DNA from 4 places in the Thauera sp. 63 genome. Region 1 is predicted to be linked to each of the others. Evidence: predicted binding sites of a transcription regulator. Region 1 holds the regulator's gene; each other region holds the start of a gene.
What was found. The regulator sigma-54, encoded in region 1, starts transcription at its own class of promoters, with help from an activator protein. The targets are predictions, from matches to a motif close to TGGCACGCTTNCTGCTNA.
Positions count from the first base shown of each region.

Region 2: a site for sigma-54 is predicted at 2,551-2,568, ahead of C664_RS20785 (PEP-CTERM sorting domain-containing protein). Genes of this name have one in related genera too.
Region 3: a site for sigma-54 is predicted at 2,121-2,138, ahead of metK (methionine adenosyltransferase). Genes of this name have one in related genera too.
Region 4: a site for sigma-54 is predicted at 1,684-1,701, ahead of C664_RS10115 (bactofilin family protein). Genes of this name have one in related genera too.

Region 1 covers NZ_AMXC01000011.1:23,750-27,524, reverse strand. Annotated here, with positions in the region: gene recA (recombinase RecA) at 1-155, shown strand, start outside; gene recX (recombination regulator RecX) at 168-617, shown strand; gene lptB (LPS export ABC transporter ATP-binding protein) at 604-1,326, shown strand; gene C664_RS11340 (RNA polymerase factor sigma-54) at 1,334-2,794, shown strand; gene hpf (ribosome hibernation-promoting factor, HPF/YfiA family) at 2,812-3,135, shown strand; gene ptsN (PTS IIA-like nitrogen regulatory protein PtsN) at 3,272-3,757, shown strand; gene hprK (HPr(Ser) kinase/phosphatase) at 3,726-3,775, shown strand, end outside.
Region 2 covers NZ_AMXC01000003.1:239,490-243,264, forward strand. Annotated here, with positions in the region: gene C664_RS04925 (indolepyruvate ferredoxin oxidoreductase family protein) at 1-530, shown strand, start outside; gene C664_RS04930 (Glu/Leu/Phe/Val dehydrogenase dimerization domain-containing protein) at 629-1,678, shown strand; gene C664_RS20785 (PEP-CTERM sorting domain-containing protein) at 1,747-2,439, opposite strand; gene C664_RS04940 (putative bifunctional diguanylate cyclase/phosphodiesterase) at 3,000-3,775, opposite strand, start outside.
Region 3 covers NZ_AMXC01000043.1:9,700-13,474, forward strand. Annotated here, with positions in the region: gene C664_RS18545 (calcium/sodium antiporter) at 1-742, opposite strand, end outside; gene metK (methionine adenosyltransferase) at 867-2,030, opposite strand; gene C664_RS18555 (lysophospholipid acyltransferase family protein) at 2,308-3,207, shown strand; gene C664_RS18560 (lysophospholipid acyltransferase family protein) at 3,204-3,775, shown strand, end outside.
Region 4 covers NZ_AMXC01000009.1:67,317-71,091, reverse strand. Annotated here, with positions in the region: gene C664_RS10120 (HAMP domain-containing sensor histidine kinase) at 1-1,409, opposite strand, end outside; gene C664_RS10115 (bactofilin family protein) at 1,752-2,363, shown strand; gene C664_RS10110 (lytic transglycosylase domain-containing protein) at 2,411-3,064, opposite strand; gene C664_RS10105 (proline--tRNA ligase) at 3,071-3,775, opposite strand, start outside.

The DNA of each region.
Region 1 (3,775 bases):
AGGGCGACAAGATCGGCCAGGGCAAGGACAACTCGCGCGAGTTCCTGCGCAACAACCCTGCGCTGGCGCGCGAGATCGAGAACAGGGTCCGCGTCGCGGTCGGTCTGCCTGAAATGCCGCCGGCGACGCCCGCTGCGGCAGCCGCCGAGGCCTGAGCGCCCGACGCCATGGCCGAGCCCAGCCTGCGCGAGCGCGCCCTTCGCCACCTCGCCCGCCGCGATCATTCGCGCGCCGAGCTGGCGCGCAAGCTCGCCGCGCATGGCGAGGCCGACGAGGTCGAGGTCGTCATCGCACGCATGGGCGAACTCGGGTTGCAGTCCGACAGCCGCTTCGCGGAAGCCTTCGTGCGCGGCAAGGCCGCGCGTTTTGGCGCGAGCCGGCTGCGCAACGAGCTGGCCCGTCGCGGTATCGAGCGCGAACTGATCGACGAGGCCATCGCCGGCGAATGTACCGAGTCCGAGATCGAGCGTGCCCGCAGCGTGCTGCATGGCCGCTTCCGCGAGCCGCCGACCGACCCCCGCGAGTGGGCCCGGCAGGCGCGCTTCCTGCAAACCCGCGGCTTTGCGCCCGACCTGATCCGCAAGCTGCTGAAAGAGCCCTACGATGAGTCTGCTTAAGGTCGCCGGTCTGCAGAAGCGCTACAAGGCGCGCACGGTGGTGCACGACGTCGGCTTCGAGGTCGGCTCGGGCGAGGTCGTCGGCCTGCTCGGCCCCAACGGGGCGGGCAAGACCACCTGCTTCTACATGATCGTCGGCCTGGTGCGTGCCGACGGTGGCCAGATCGGGCTGGACGGCAAGGATCTCACCCACCTGCCGATTCACGCCCGTGCCCGCCTCGGCCTGTCCTACCTGCCGCAGGAAATGAGCGTGTTCCGCAAGCTCACGGTGGCCGAGAACATCCGCGCGGTGCTCGAACTGCAGGGGCTGGAGTCACGCCAGATCGACGAGCGCCTGCAGGAACTGCTCGAGGAACTGGGCATCACCCACCTGCGCGACAACACCGCGATCTCCCTGTCGGGTGGCGAACGCCGCCGCTGCGAGATCGCCCGCGCGCTCGCCACCGATCCGCGCCTGATCCTGCTCGACGAGCCTTTCGCCGGCGTCGACCCGATCGCCGTGATCGATATCCAGAAGATCATCCGCTTCCTCAAGGAACGCGGCATCGGCGTGCTCATCACCGACCACAACGTGCGCGAGACGCTTGGCATCTGCGATCGCGCCTATATCATCAGCGAGGGTCGCGTGCTCGCCAGCGGCCAGCCTGACGAGATCATCGCCAACGAGAAGGTGCGCCAGGTCTACCTCGGCGAACATTTCCGCCTCTAGCGCCCGAATGAAACCCAGCCTCCAGCTCAAGCTCTCGCAGCACCTCACGCTGACGCCTCAGCTGCAGCAGTCGATCAAGCTGCTGCAGCTGTCCACGCTCGAGCTGAACCAGGAGATCGAGCGCTTCCTGCTCGAGAACCCGATGCTCGAGCGCGAGGAGATCGACGACTTCGTGCCGCAGCCCGGTCTCGCCACCAGCACCCCGCCTGCCGAACGTGAGCGCGAGCGCGAACGCGAAACCAGCGCCGAGGCCACCAGCGACGGCGAAGCAGGAAAGGCGAACGATCGCGAGGACAACGAGGAAGGCATCGACTGGTCCAACGTCGGCAGTGGCGCCCAGGCCAAGCGCGACGATGACGACGACACCGACTTCCAGGAGTTCCAGGCGGCCGAGCTGTCGCTTCGCGACCACCTCGACGAGCAGGTCGCGCTGTCGCCGCTCTCCGACCGCGACCGCGCGCTGGTGCGCTTCATCATCGAGGCGCTGGACGACGACGGCTACCTGCACCAGCCGCTCGAGGAGTTGCTCGAGTTGCTGCCACCCGAGCTCGACATCGACCTCGACGAGCTTTCCATCGCGCTGCGCCACGTACAGCACCTCGACCCTGCCGGCATCGGCGCACGCAGCCCGCAGGAATGCCTGTCGCTGCAGCTGCGAGCGATGCCCGAGACGCCGACGCAGATGCTCGCGCTCGAGATCGTTGACCAGCATCTCGAACTGCTCGCCGAGCGCAACTTCGCGCGCCTCAAGAAACACACCGGTTGCGACGACGACCAGCTGCGCGCTGCCCACGCTCTGATCTGCAGCCTCGACCCGCATCCGGGCTCGCGCCACTCCGTCTCCGAGACGCGCTACGTGCTGCCTGACGTCATCGTGCGCAAGATCCGCGGACGCTGGACCGTCAGCCTCAACCAGGACGCGATGCCGCGCCTGCGCGTCAACCGGCTCTACGCCAGCCTGCTGCAGCAGAACCGCGGCCAGGGCGGCGGCCTGACCGGCCAGTTACAGGAAGCACGCTGGCTGATCAAGAACGTCCAGCAGCGTTTCGACACCATCCTGCGGGTCTCCCAAGCCATCGTTGACCAGCAGCGGCAGTTCTTCGATCATGGAGACGTGGCGATGCGGCCACTCACTCTCCGGGAGATCGCGGACCAGCTCGAACTGCACGAATCCACCGTTTCGCGCGTCACGACGCAGAAATACATGGCGACGCCGCGCGGTGTGTTCGAACTCAAGTATTTCTTCGGCAGCCACGTCTCCACCGACACTGGCGGAGCGGCCTCTTCCACGGCGATTCGGGCGCTGATTCGTCAACTGGTGGACGCCGAGGACAGCAAGAAGCCGCTGTCCGACGCAAGGATTGCAGAAGTTTTGGGCCAGCAGGGTATCGTGGTCGCACGACGCACCATCGCGAAGTACCGCGAATCACTGAATATCCCGCCGGTCAGTCTGCGCAAATCGATCTGACAACAACAGGAGTTACCATGAATCTCAACATCACCGGGCGCCACGTCGAGGTCACCCCGGCCATCCGTGACTACGTGAGCACCAAGCTTGACCGCGTCATCCGCCACTTCGACAACGTCACCAGCGTGGCGGTGATCCTCTCCGTCGAAAAGCTGAAGCAGAAGGCCGAAGTCACGCTGCACGTGCGCGGCAAGGATCTCTTCGTCGAAAGCGACGACGCAGACATGTACGCCGCCATCGACTCGATGGCTGACAAGCTCGATCGTCAGGTGCAGAAATACAAGCAGAAGATGGCCGACCACAACCACGAAGCCCTGAAGCATCAGGAGCCGGAAGCCTGATTGCCAGGTTGCGGTTTTATGTCCGGGGTGTGGGTATAATGCGCGCGTTTTCAAGACGCGGCTTCAACGCATCCCGGTCCGTCCGATCGCCCAGCGCGGCGCCAGCGGCAACGGCGCTGCGCAAGCTCCACTGCGAATGAGCCTGATACCTCAACTCCTGCCACTGTCCAATGTGGTGGTCGATCTCGATGCAAGCAGCAAGAAGCGTGTCTTCGAACAGGCGGGGCTGCTTTTCGAGAACAACCAGGGCATCGCCCGCATTCTGGTGTTCGACAGCCTGTTCGCTCGAGAACGGCTGGGCTCCACAGGCCTCGGCCAGGGCATCGCCATCCCGCATGGCCGCATCAAGGGCCTGAAGGAAGCGGCCGGCGCCTTCCTGCGCCTGGCTGCCCCGGTGCAGTTCGATGCGCCCGATGGCCGCCCGGTGAATCTCCTGTTCGTGCTGCTGGTGCCCGAGCAAGCCAACGAGACCCACCTGCAGCTCCTGTCCGAGCTCGCGCAGATGTTCAGCGACCGCGCCTTCCGCGAGGCACTGCTGAACGCGCCCGACGCCGAACACATCCACCAGATGTTCCTCGACTGGGGTACCGATGCGGCAGACAAGCGTCGCGAGGCTGTTTGAGGCCCAGCGCGAGCGCCT
Region 2 (3,775 bases), on a different contig from region 1:
AGCTGCTCGCCTATAAGGACGAGTACGAGGTTGCGCGCCTCTATACCGAGACCGACTTCCTGAAGCGGGTCGAGGAACAGTTCGAAGGCGACTACAAGCTCGTCTTCCACCTCGCGCCGCCGACCCTGGCCGACCAGGATCCGCAGACCGGCGAGCTGAAGAAGAAGGCCTACGGCCCGTGGATGCTCAAGGCGATGCGTACGCTGGCGAAGTTCCGCCATCTGCGCGGCTCGCTGCTGGACCCCTTCGCGCGCAGCCACGACCGCAAGCTCGATCGCGAGCTGATCGCCGACTACGAGCGCATCGTCGAGGAAATCGTCGTCAACCTCGACCGCAGCAACCACGAGGCGGCGATCGAGCTGGCGGCCATCCCCGAGCAGATCCGCGGCTACGGCCATGTGCGCGAGCGCTACCTCGCCAGCGCCCGCCAGCGCCAGGCGGCCCTGCTCGAGGACTTCCGCCACCGCCGTCCGGTGAGTGCGCCGGTGGCGACCAAGGCGCGTCGGACCATCGCGATCATCCCGGGCTGACGCCGCACCGCTTTTCACCCCTGCCGTCTGACCGGCCCGCCACGAGCGGCGCCGGCGGGCTGGCTCACACCACGTTCCCATAAGGAAGGAGACACAGCATGGCCGTATTTTCCCTGAGCGACTTCGCCGATCACGAGCAGGTGGTCTTCGTCAGCGACGACAAGAGCGGACTGAAGGCGATCATCGCCGTCCACAATTCCAATCTCGGTCCGGCGCTCGGTGGCTGCCGCATGTGGCCGTATGCCTCCGAGGAGGAGGCGATTCGCGATGTGCTGCGCCTGTCGCGCGGCATGACCTACAAGTCGGCGATGGCCAATCTGAAGCTCGGCGGCGGCAAGTCCGTCATCATCGGCAACCCGCGCACGCAGAAGACGCCCGAACTGCTCGCCGCTTTTGCCCGTGCGCTGGAGCAGCTGAATGGCCGCTACATTGCCGCCGAGGATTCCGGCACCAGCGTCGCCGACATGAAGTACATGACGCAGTTCACCCGCCACGTCGCCGGCATCCACGACAAGCCCTCGGACGCGGGTACGCGCAGTGGCGACCCCTCGCCGGCCACCGCCTACGGCACCTTCATCGGCATCAAGGCGGCGGTGAAGGAGCGCCTCGGCCGTGATTCACTGGAAGGCCTGCGCGTCGCGGTGCAGGGCGTGGGCAACGTCGGCTTCGACCTCGCCCGCCAGCTCAAGGCTGCAGGCGCGCAGCTCTGGGTCACCGACATCCACCGCGAGCCGCTGGCGCAGGCTGGCAAGGAGCTGGGCGCCACCGTGGTCGCGCCGGAAGAGGTCTTCGGTCTCGACGTCGACGTCTTCGCCCCCTGCGCGCTCGGCGCCATCCTCAACGACAGCACGATCCCGCAACTGAAGGCGAAGGTCGTTGCCGGGGCCGCCAACAACCAGCTCGCCGAAGCCCGTCACGGTGCCGAGCTGATGAAGCGCGGTATCCTGTATGCGCCGGATTACGTCATCAACGCAGGCGGCATCATCGACGTGTATCACGAGCGCATCGGGTTCGACCGTGCGGCGCTGATCAAGCACATCGAGGGCATCGAGGACAACCTGATGGAGATCTTCGAGCGTGCGCGCAAGGAGGAGCGACCGACCGGCGAAGTGGCGGATGCCATCGCCGAGGAGCGCTTCAAGCGCTGAGCGTTTCCGGCGCGACCATGAAAAACGGCGACCCGCGGGTCGCCGTTTTCCTGCGTGGAGCCCGGGTGTCAGGCAGCGCGCTGCTTGCGGCGCAGGGTGCCCAGGCCGGCGAGACCGAGGCCGAGCAGGGCGAGCGTGGTCGGCTCGGGGACGGCTTGCGAGTCGGACACCGGAGGGCTCTCCACGACAGGGATGGGATTTCCGGTCAGGCTGATCCAGTCGATCCGTGCGCCTTCGTTTGCAGGGGAGTCGAAAAGGATTCCGAGAAAACCGGAGTAGCTCACGTCCGTCCAGAACCGGATGTCGATGATCTCGAGATTCGCGGCGGAGGCCCCCAGCTCGACATTCGCGCTGCTCCACCCACCGTTGCCACCCAAGCCGACAGACCAGAGGTCGGTCCAGTCGCCACCGCCGGTCCGCCAGCTGACGTTGAGGAAGTCATCGCTTTCGGAGTCCGTCAGCGGCGCCCAGTCGAAGGACAGGAACAGGTTCTCCAGGCCCAGCGTGGACACCGAGAAGGTGGCCGCTGCGTCTGGCGAGGCCGCACTGGCAGCGCCCTGGTTGTCACGCAACTGCAGGGCGTTGCCGCTGATCGCGACGTCGTTGCGGTTGTTGTTGCCACTGCGCTCGATCTCGCTCCAGCCGCCGCCAACGTTGTTGGCGTTGGAGCGATTGAAGTCGTCGCTAAAGATGGGCGCAGCCAGTGCGGATCCCGAGAGGGCCAGGGCAGCGAGCCCGAGGGCGATTGCGTTCTTTTTCATTTTTGAATCCCATGCGTTTGAATTCGGTTCGTCAGCGCGCCGGCCCTGCCGTGGGGTGGATTTGAAGCCCCTGAAATGCTGCGGCAGGCAGGCGATGTACTCAGGAAGGTTTAAGCACTTAGCGTGCCAATGATTCATCCTCCAGAGCCGGCCTGGGTTTCGTGGGAGGGCTGATCGCGCTGTAGGGCGATCCGAGGGCCCTTTACGCAAGCGCGAACCGCAACTGTAAGAACCCGCGACAGGCACCCCGACAGTGACCCCGGACGAGTGAGCTCTACGGTGCGTTTTGCGCGCGAGAGCGTGGAATGAATCACGACCCGCATTCTCTTGCGCATGGTAACGAATTTGATATTTGTCGCCTTGGATGTGCGTTCGGGCCGCAGAACTTCCCCGTTTTTTACGATTTCAGGGATTTTGTGTAAAAAAATCCGACACCTGGGTTACGCAGGTGCATCCGCCTGTGTCGTCAGCGAGGGAGGCGGCGGCGATCTGTCCAGCACGACTCATGGGGGGCAGCGCTGGCCCTGCAGGTGCGAGTGGCGCACCGGCGGGCTGTGACTTCAGGCAATCAACCGTCGCGCGAACTCGTCCGCCGGCAGTGGCCGTGCGTACAGGTAGCCCTGGACGAGGTCGCAGCCTTCGTGGCGCAGGACCTCGGCCTGTTCGATCGTCTCCACGCCTTCTGCCACCACTTCGAGGCCGAGCCCTTTCGCCAACGCGATGATGCCGCGCACCACGGCGGCCTGGCGCGGCACGCCGAGCATGTCCTGGATGAAGGCGCGGTCGATCTTCAGCGTGTCGAGCGGCAGGAAGCTCAGCTGGCTCAGCGAAGAGTAGCCCATGCCGAAATCGTCGAGCGCGAGGCGGAAACCGTATTCGTGCATGTCGCGCAGCACCGCGCGCACGAACTCCGTGTCCTGCATGATCATGCTTTCGGTCAGCTCGAGCTCGATCAGGTGTTGCGGTACGCCGCTGCGCTCGGTCTCGGCCACCAGCAAGGGCAAGAGCCCGGCGTCGAGGAAGTGCGAGGCAGCGAGATTGAGCGCCACCCCGACGATCGGCAGGCCGGCGTCGCCCCACTCGCGCAACTGGCGGCAGGCACGGCGGATGACCCACTCGCCGAGCGGAATGATCAGGCCGGTTTCTTCTGCGAGCGGGATGAAGCGGCTGGGGGGCAGCAGGCCGAGCGTCGGGTGCTGCCAGCGGATCAGGGCCTCCGCGCAGCGGATCGCGCCTTCGCGATCGTACTTGGGCTGGTAGTGCAGCATCAGGCCGCCGCCGTCCGTGCTTGCCAGTGCGGCGCGCAGTTCGGCCTCTAGTTGCAGTTGCAGGCGGG
Region 3 (3,775 bases), on a different contig from region 1:
TGTTGCTGCCGACCACGTTGCCGACCGCGATTTCGCGCTGGCCCCGCATCGCGGCGACGATCGAGGTCGCGATCTCGGGCATCGAGGTGCCGACGGCCACCACGGTCAGTCCGACCACCAGGTCGCTGATGCCGAAGGCGCGCGCGAAGGCGACGGCGGCGTCCACCAGCCAGTCCGCGCCCACCACCAGCATGACCAGGCCGACCACGATCAGGGCCACCTGCACCACCCAGTGGCGGTCCCAGCTGGAGGTCGGAATCTCGGTCTCGAACTCGTCCTGCGCCGCCTTCGAGGCACGGCGCGACTGTACGACCAGGAAGATGGTGTAGGCGATGACCAGTGCGAACAGGACGACGGATTCGAGAATGCCGATCCGGCCGTCGAGCGCCATCACCACCAGCAGCGCGGAGACGCCGATCATGATCGGGATCTCCTGGCGGATGATCTGCTCGTCGACCAGCAGCGGTGTGATCAGCGCCGAGATGCCGAGGATGAGCAGCACGTTGCAGATATTGCTGCCCACCACGTTGCCGATCGCGAGGTCGGGGCTACCGGCTAATGCGGAGCCGACCGACACCGCCATTTCCGGTGCGCTGGTGCCGAAGGCGACCACCGTGAGGCCCACCACCAGCGGCGATACGCCGAAGGAGACCGCCAGGCGCGAGGCGCCGCGCACCAGTACGTCTGCGCCGATGACGAGAACGGTGAGGCCGAGGCCAAACATCAGGACTTGCTGGAGCATGGGCGTATCGAGCGTGCTGGGGAGTTTTGACAGACAGTATAGGCGTCGACGCGTTCGCGGCGCCGTGCCCTGAAAACGAAACGCCCCCCGCCGCTGCCGGCGAGGGGCATGGGACTGGCGGGGCTTACAGTCCGGCGTCGGCGCGCAGTGCGGCAGCCTTGTCGGTCTGCTCCCAGCTGAACTCCGGCTCGTCGCGGCCGAAGTGGCCGTAGGCGGCGGTCTTGGAGTAGATCGGGCGCAGCAGGTCCAGGGTCTGGATGATGGCCTTCGGGCGCAGGTCGAAGTGCTTGCCGACCAGTTTGACGATCTTCTCGTCGGCGACCTTGCCGGTGCCGAAGGTGTTGACCATCAGGCTCACCGGGCGCGCCACGCCGATTGCGTACGCCACCTGCACCTCGCACTTGTCGGCCAGGCCGGCGGCGACGATGTTCTTCGCCACGTAGCGGCCGGCGTAGGCGGCCGAGCGGTCGACCTTGGACGGGTCCTTGCCCGAGAACGCGCCGCCGCCGTGGTGGGCCGCGCCGCCGTAGGTGTCGACGATGATCTTGCGCCCGGTCAGGCCGCAGTCGCCGTGCGGGCCGCCGACCACGAAGCGGCCGGTGGGGTTGACCAGGTAGCGCACATCGCCTTGCATCAGCTCCTTGGGCAGCACCGGCTTGATGATCAGCTCGATCACCGCCTCACGGATCTGCTCCTGGGTCACGTCCGGGTCGTGCTGGGTGGAGACGACCACGGTGTCGATCGCCACCGGCTTGCCGTCAACGTACTTCACCGTCAGCTGGCTCTTGGCATCCGGGCGCAGCCACGGCAGGCGGCCGTCCTTACGCACTTCGGCCTGGCGCTGCATGATGCGGTGCGCGTAGTAGATCGGCAGCGGCATCAGGCTGGGGGTTTCGTTGGTCGCGTAACCGAACATCAGGCCCTGGTCGCCGGCGCCCTGATCGAGCGGGTCGTCGTTGGCCGCATTCACCCCCTGGGCGATGTCGGGCGACTGGCGGTTGATCGCGGCCAGCACGGCGCAGCTCTTGTAGTCGAAGCCGATGTCGGAATTGTCGTAGCCGATGCGGCGGATGACTTCCTGCGCGATTTCGCGATAGTTGGGGTGGGCGGTCGTGGTGATCTCGCCCGAGATCACGACCAGGCCGGTGGACACCAGCGTCTCGCAGGCGACGCGGGCCTTGGGGTCTTCGGCCAGGATGGCGTCGAGCACGCCGTCGGAGACCTGGTCGGCGACCTTGTCGGGATGGCCTTCGGAAACGGACTCGGACGTAAACAGAAATTCAGCCATGTTGCTCTGCTCCAGAAACAGAAAATCCCCGATCAGCCAATGACTTGCGTCTGCGGCCAGCTCCGGGGATTTCGTCGAGCAGCCGACGCTTTAGCAGTATTTGTGACGCGTGCACCCTTGCCGCGTCGCCGCCCTGCAAGTTGTCGATTTAACTCGGCGGTCGCCGCGATTATAGACCCGGATCGTCTGCTGTGTAAGCATTCACCCCTGCATCCGGTGTGAAGTCGCGCGCCGGGTGACCGATTTTCGTCGTCCGGCTGCGGCGGACCTTCGTTTCCTGGCCGGTTTCCATTCGCCCGACTCTGACGTGCTGGTCAATCTTTCCTTTCGTCTTCTGTCCCGCCTCCCGCTGTCCTGGCTGCACCGTCTTGGCGCGTGGGCGGGCTGGCTCGTGTATCGCGCGTCGCCCTCCTATGCGCGGCGCCTGCGCGAGAACCTGTTCAATGCGCTCGGGCGCGAGGACGAGCGCGTGCTGCGTGCGGCCATCGCCGAGGCCGGGCGTCAGGCGCTGGAACTGCCCTGGATCTGGCTGCGCCCGGCCGAGGAAGTCGTGGCGGGCGCCGTGCGTACTGAAGGCTGGGCGCTCGTCGAGCAGGCGCGTGCGGACGGCGCGGGCATCCTCTTCATCACGCCGCACCTGGGTTGCTTCGAGATTACCGCGCAGTGCATCGCGGCCCGGATCCCGATCACCGTGCTCTACCGCCCGCCCCGCAAACCCGAGCTGCAGCCGCTGATGGAAGCGGGCCGCGCGCGCGGCCAGATGCGCACTGCGCCGGCCGACCTGTCGGGCGTGCGCAAGCTGGTCAAGACCCTGCGCAGCCAGGAAGCGGTGGGCATGCTGCCGGACCAGGTGCCCGGCGAAGGCGAAGGCATGTGGGCGCCCTTCTTCGGCAAGCCCGCGTGGACGATGACGCTGGCGGCACGCCTGGCCGCGGTGAAGGGGGTGCGCGTGATCTACACCTGGGCCGAGCGCCTGCCGCGCGGCGAGGGCTTCGTGTTCCGCCTGCAGGCGCCGACCGAGGCGCTGACCGGCGAGCTGGAAACCGACGTCGCCATCATCAACCGCGAGGTCGAGCGCATCATCCTGCAGTGCCCGCAGCAGTACCTGTGGGGTTACAACCGCTACAAGCAGCCGCGCGGCGAGCGTGTCGCCGCCGCCGCGGAGGCCGGGCAATGAGTCGCCTCGCCATCGGGATCTTCTGGCTGCTCCACTGGCTGCCCTTGTCGTTGCTGTCGCGAATCGGTGCAGCGTTCGGCCTGCTGCTCTACGTGTTCGTGGCGCCGCGGCGCAAGGTGGCGCTGACCAACCTGCGGCTGTGCTTTCCGGAACTGTCCGAGGCCGAGCGCCGTGCGCTGGCGCGGCGGCACTTCGCCGTGACCGGGCGCAGCATGCTGGAGCGGGGCCTGGCCTGGTGGGCAAGCCCGGAGCGCCTGCGCAAGCTGGTGCGCATCGACGGCCTCGAGCGCCTGAACGCGCTGAAGGCCGCAGGGCGGCCGGTCATCCTGCTCACGCCGCACTTCGTCGGTCTCGACATGGCAGGCACCCGGCTGTCGATGGAAGGTGATTTCGTCAGCGTCTATGCCCGGCAGAAGAACGAGGTCTTCGACCACTGGCTGCATCATGGCCGCAGCCGCTTCAACGACCAGCTGCTGCTGTCGCGCAGCGATGGTGTGCGGTCCACAGTGAAGGCGATGAAGGCCGGCCGCCCGCTCTACTACTTGCCCGACCTCGATTACGGACGCCG
Region 4 (3,775 bases), on a different contig from region 1:
TCGATCCGGAAGTGGGCGCCGCGCTCGGCGGGCAGCGCGAACACCTTGCCGCCATGGGCGGCGATGAACTCGCGCACGATGGCCAGCCCCAGCCCGCTGCCTTTGGCGCTGCGCTGGTCGGGCTGGCTGCCCTGGAAGAAGGGTTCGAAAATGCGTTCCAGCTCTGCCGTCGCGATGCCGGGGCCGCTGTCGATGCAGTCGATGAGCACGGTCTCGCCATCGCGGGCGAGCTCGATGCGGATGCGATCGCCCGCGGGGCTGAAGCCGATCGCGTTGGCCAGCAGGTTGGACAGGGCGATGCGCAGCTTGCCGGCGTCGGCCTGGACCAGCGGGGCCTCGCCGTCGATGTCGATGCGAATGCCCCGCGCCTGGGTCTGGAGCTGAAGCTCGGCAACGGTTTCGCGCACGAGTGGCAGCAGTGCCGTGGCGCGCAGTTCGAGCCTGCGGGCGTCGAACTGGGTCGCGTTGTAGTGCAGGAGCTGTTCGATCCGTTCCTGCAGTGCGCGGGTGTTGTGTTCGAGAATGGCGCTGACCTCCCGTTGCTCGGGCGTGAGCCGCCCGAGGACTCCGTCCGCCAGCAGCGAGACGCCCTCGCGCAGTGAAGCGAGCGGTGTCTTCAATTCGTGCGACACGTGGCGCAGCACCCGGTTGCGGTGCGCCTCGAGTTCGGTCAGGCGGAGGCGTAGCCAGTCGAGCTGCTGGCCGACCCGGCGCAGGTCGGCCGGTCCGTCCACCTCGATGACCTGCGTGAGCTGGCTGTCACCGAGCGCGGCGATCGCCTTCTCGATGCGTCGCAGCGGACGCAGCAGCCACCAGCCGGTGAGTGCGGCGAGCGCCATGGCGATGGCGACTGCGCCGAGGATCTGGGCCGTCAGCTGCTTGCGGCGTGCGTCGAGGGTGTCGAGCAGCGCACGTTCATCCCTTGCCACATGAGCGCGTGCTTCCGCGGCAAGCTGCTCGTTGATCCCGCTAAGCGCCAGCAGGGTCTCGGCACTGCCGGGGGAGGCTGTCGCCGCAGGCAGTGGTGGCCCCGCAAGTTCGCGCCCGACCGCCAGCACGATGTTCCCGGCGTGCTGGCGCCACGCGTCGGCCAGGGGCGCGAGCGCGGGGTCGAGCTGCTCGATGCGCGTGAGCGCCCGCAGCGCTTCATCCCGCGCGGCGAAGAAGCGCTCGCGGATGGCTTCATCTTCCAGCACCAGGTACTGCCGGGCACTGCGCTCGAGATCGACCGAGCGTTCGGCCAGTTGCTGCACGCTCGCGTTGAGGGTGATTGCCGCTGCACTGCGTTCGCGGCCCTCGCGCGCGAACTGCTCGAGCGCCATCCAGCCGCTGGCGGCCGCTGCGCCCAGTACGCCGGCGATGAGGAGAAAGCTGGCCAGCAAGGTCAGGCTGAATGACGGACGCAACATTGAAGCCACTCGGCGACAGTTGGAATGCAAGCCCGAGAGTTTAGGGTAGCGAAGCGTGACGTAGATCACGCAAATGCAAGCCCAGGTTACGGACCGACTTTGCTGTCGCTCTCAGGCGACATGGCAATAGGCTTGTAGAACAGGTGCTTGGAAGCAGTGCGGGCAAATCATGTCGGGCTTTGGCGACAACTGGGCATGCCTAGGCTGCCCGTGGGCAACGCCCGATCTCGGGATGTCTGCCGCAAGTGTCTGATGATGAGGGAGAACTCAGATCAGGCACGGCTTCTGCTAGTACGGCTGATGACCGTACCGGACGGTCCGAGCCCAGTTCAAGGAGAAGTCATGTTCAACAAGCCGAATCTGTTCCCGAAAGCCGCCGAACCCCTCAGCCCGCGCGGCCCGTCCGCGCGGTCGGGCATGGGCGTCAGCAGCAGTGCGCCGTCCGGTGTGGGCGTGTCAGGCGAGTCGGCCTCGCTGCGCGACGCTGCGCCGGCTGCGGTCGTCGCCACGCCGGTCGAGGAGACGAAGGTGCCGGAGGCATTCGATGGGGCGGCCGGCGGTGGCAGCCGTCTGATCGTTGGCCCCGACGTCAAGCTGAAGGGCGCCGAGATCCTCGACTGCGACACCCTGGTCGTCGAAGGCCGCGTCGAGGCGACGATGGACAGCCGTGTCATCCGCATCGCCGAGAATGGCGCCTATGCGGGGACGGTCGGCATCGACGTCGCCGAGATCCACGGACGCTTCGAAGGCGAACTGACCGCGCGCCAGCAACTGATCATCCATGCCACCGGCCGCGTCAGCGGCAAGATCCGCTACGGCAAGATCCTGATCGAGGAGGGCGGCGAGATCTCGGGTGACGTTCAGTCGCTGGCGAAGGCGGGCGCGAAGGAGGCCCTGCGCGCGGTGGAGAGCCGCAGCACGGAAAGCAAGCCGCTTGCGGCGGTGGCTGGCTGAGGCTGGAGAGTGCCGGTCGCGGCTCGCGTAGCGCGGGCCGGCCGGTCTCAGTTGGCGGGCGTGGTCGCGCTGGCGACCGTGCCGGCTGCCAGCTGCTGGGGCTGCCAGCTCCAGTGCTTCTCCCACGCGGCACGCACCAGGTTCGGGTATTCGGCCTTGCCCAGGCTGCCGTTGTAGCGGCCGAGCGCGCGGAAGAGGTTGCCCTTTTCGATGTCGAGGTAGTGGCGCAGGATCGTGCAGCCGTAGCGCAGGTTGGTGCGCAGGTGGAACAGGTTGTCGTCGGGCCGGTTCATGACCTTGAGCCAGAACGGCATGACCTGCATGTAGCCGCGCGCGCCGGCGGACGAGATCGCATACTTCCGGAAGTTGCTCTCGACCTGGATCAGGCCGAGCACCAGCTGAGGGTCCAGCCCGGCGCGCGTCGCCTCGTAGTGGATGCTGGTGAGCAGTTCGGTGCGGTAGCTGGCATCGGGGATGCGCTTCTGCAGGCGGCGCGACATTTCCGCCAGCCATTGCGCGCGTTCGCCGGCATCCGGGATCGGTAGCGTCGGCGCGGCTGCGTCACTTACCGCTTCGTGCAAGGCCGCCCGTACGCTGGCCGCCAGCGGCTCGTACTGCTGCGCCCCCGCGACTGCCGTGCCGCTCGCCAGCGCGAGCAGCAGCGCGGCAGCGAAGCGGGTCAGTGAGCCATGGGGGCGCATGATGGATCAGGCCTTGTCGAGGGCGCCCAGCACGTGGGCTGCGATGTTGCCGACGGCCAGCTTGGTCGCTTCGGCATCGCGACGCCCCTGGTATTCGACCTGGCCCTCCTTCAGCCCGCGGTCGCCGATGGTGACGCGGTGCGGCACGCCGATGAGCTCCCAGTCGGCGAACATTACGCCCGGACGTTCGTCGCGGTCGTCGAGGACGGCGTCCACGCCGGCTGCGATCAGCGCGTCGTAGAGCTTCTGCGCCTCGTCGCGCACCGCCTGCGACTTGCCCCAGCCCACCGGGCAGATCACCACTTCGAAGGGGGCGATCGCGCGCGGCCAGATGATGCCGCGAGCGTCGTGGTTCTGCTCGATCGCGGCGCCCAGGATGCGGGTGACGCCGATACCGTAGCAGCCCATCTCGAAGTGCTTGGGCTTGCCGTCCTCGTCGAGGAAGGTGGCGTTCATCGCCTTGGAGTACTTGGTGCCGAGGTAGAACACGTGGCCGACCTCGATGCCGCGCTGGATGGCCAGCACGCCCTTGCCGTCCGGGCTGGGGTCGCCTTCGATCACGTTGCGGAGGTCGGCCACCAGGTCGGGCTCGGGCAGGTCGCGGCCCCAGTTGACGCCGGTGAAGTGGAAGTCCGCGTCATTGGCGCCGCAGATGAAGTCGGCCATGTGGGCGACGGTGCGGTCGGCGATGACCTTGACCGGCTGTTTCAG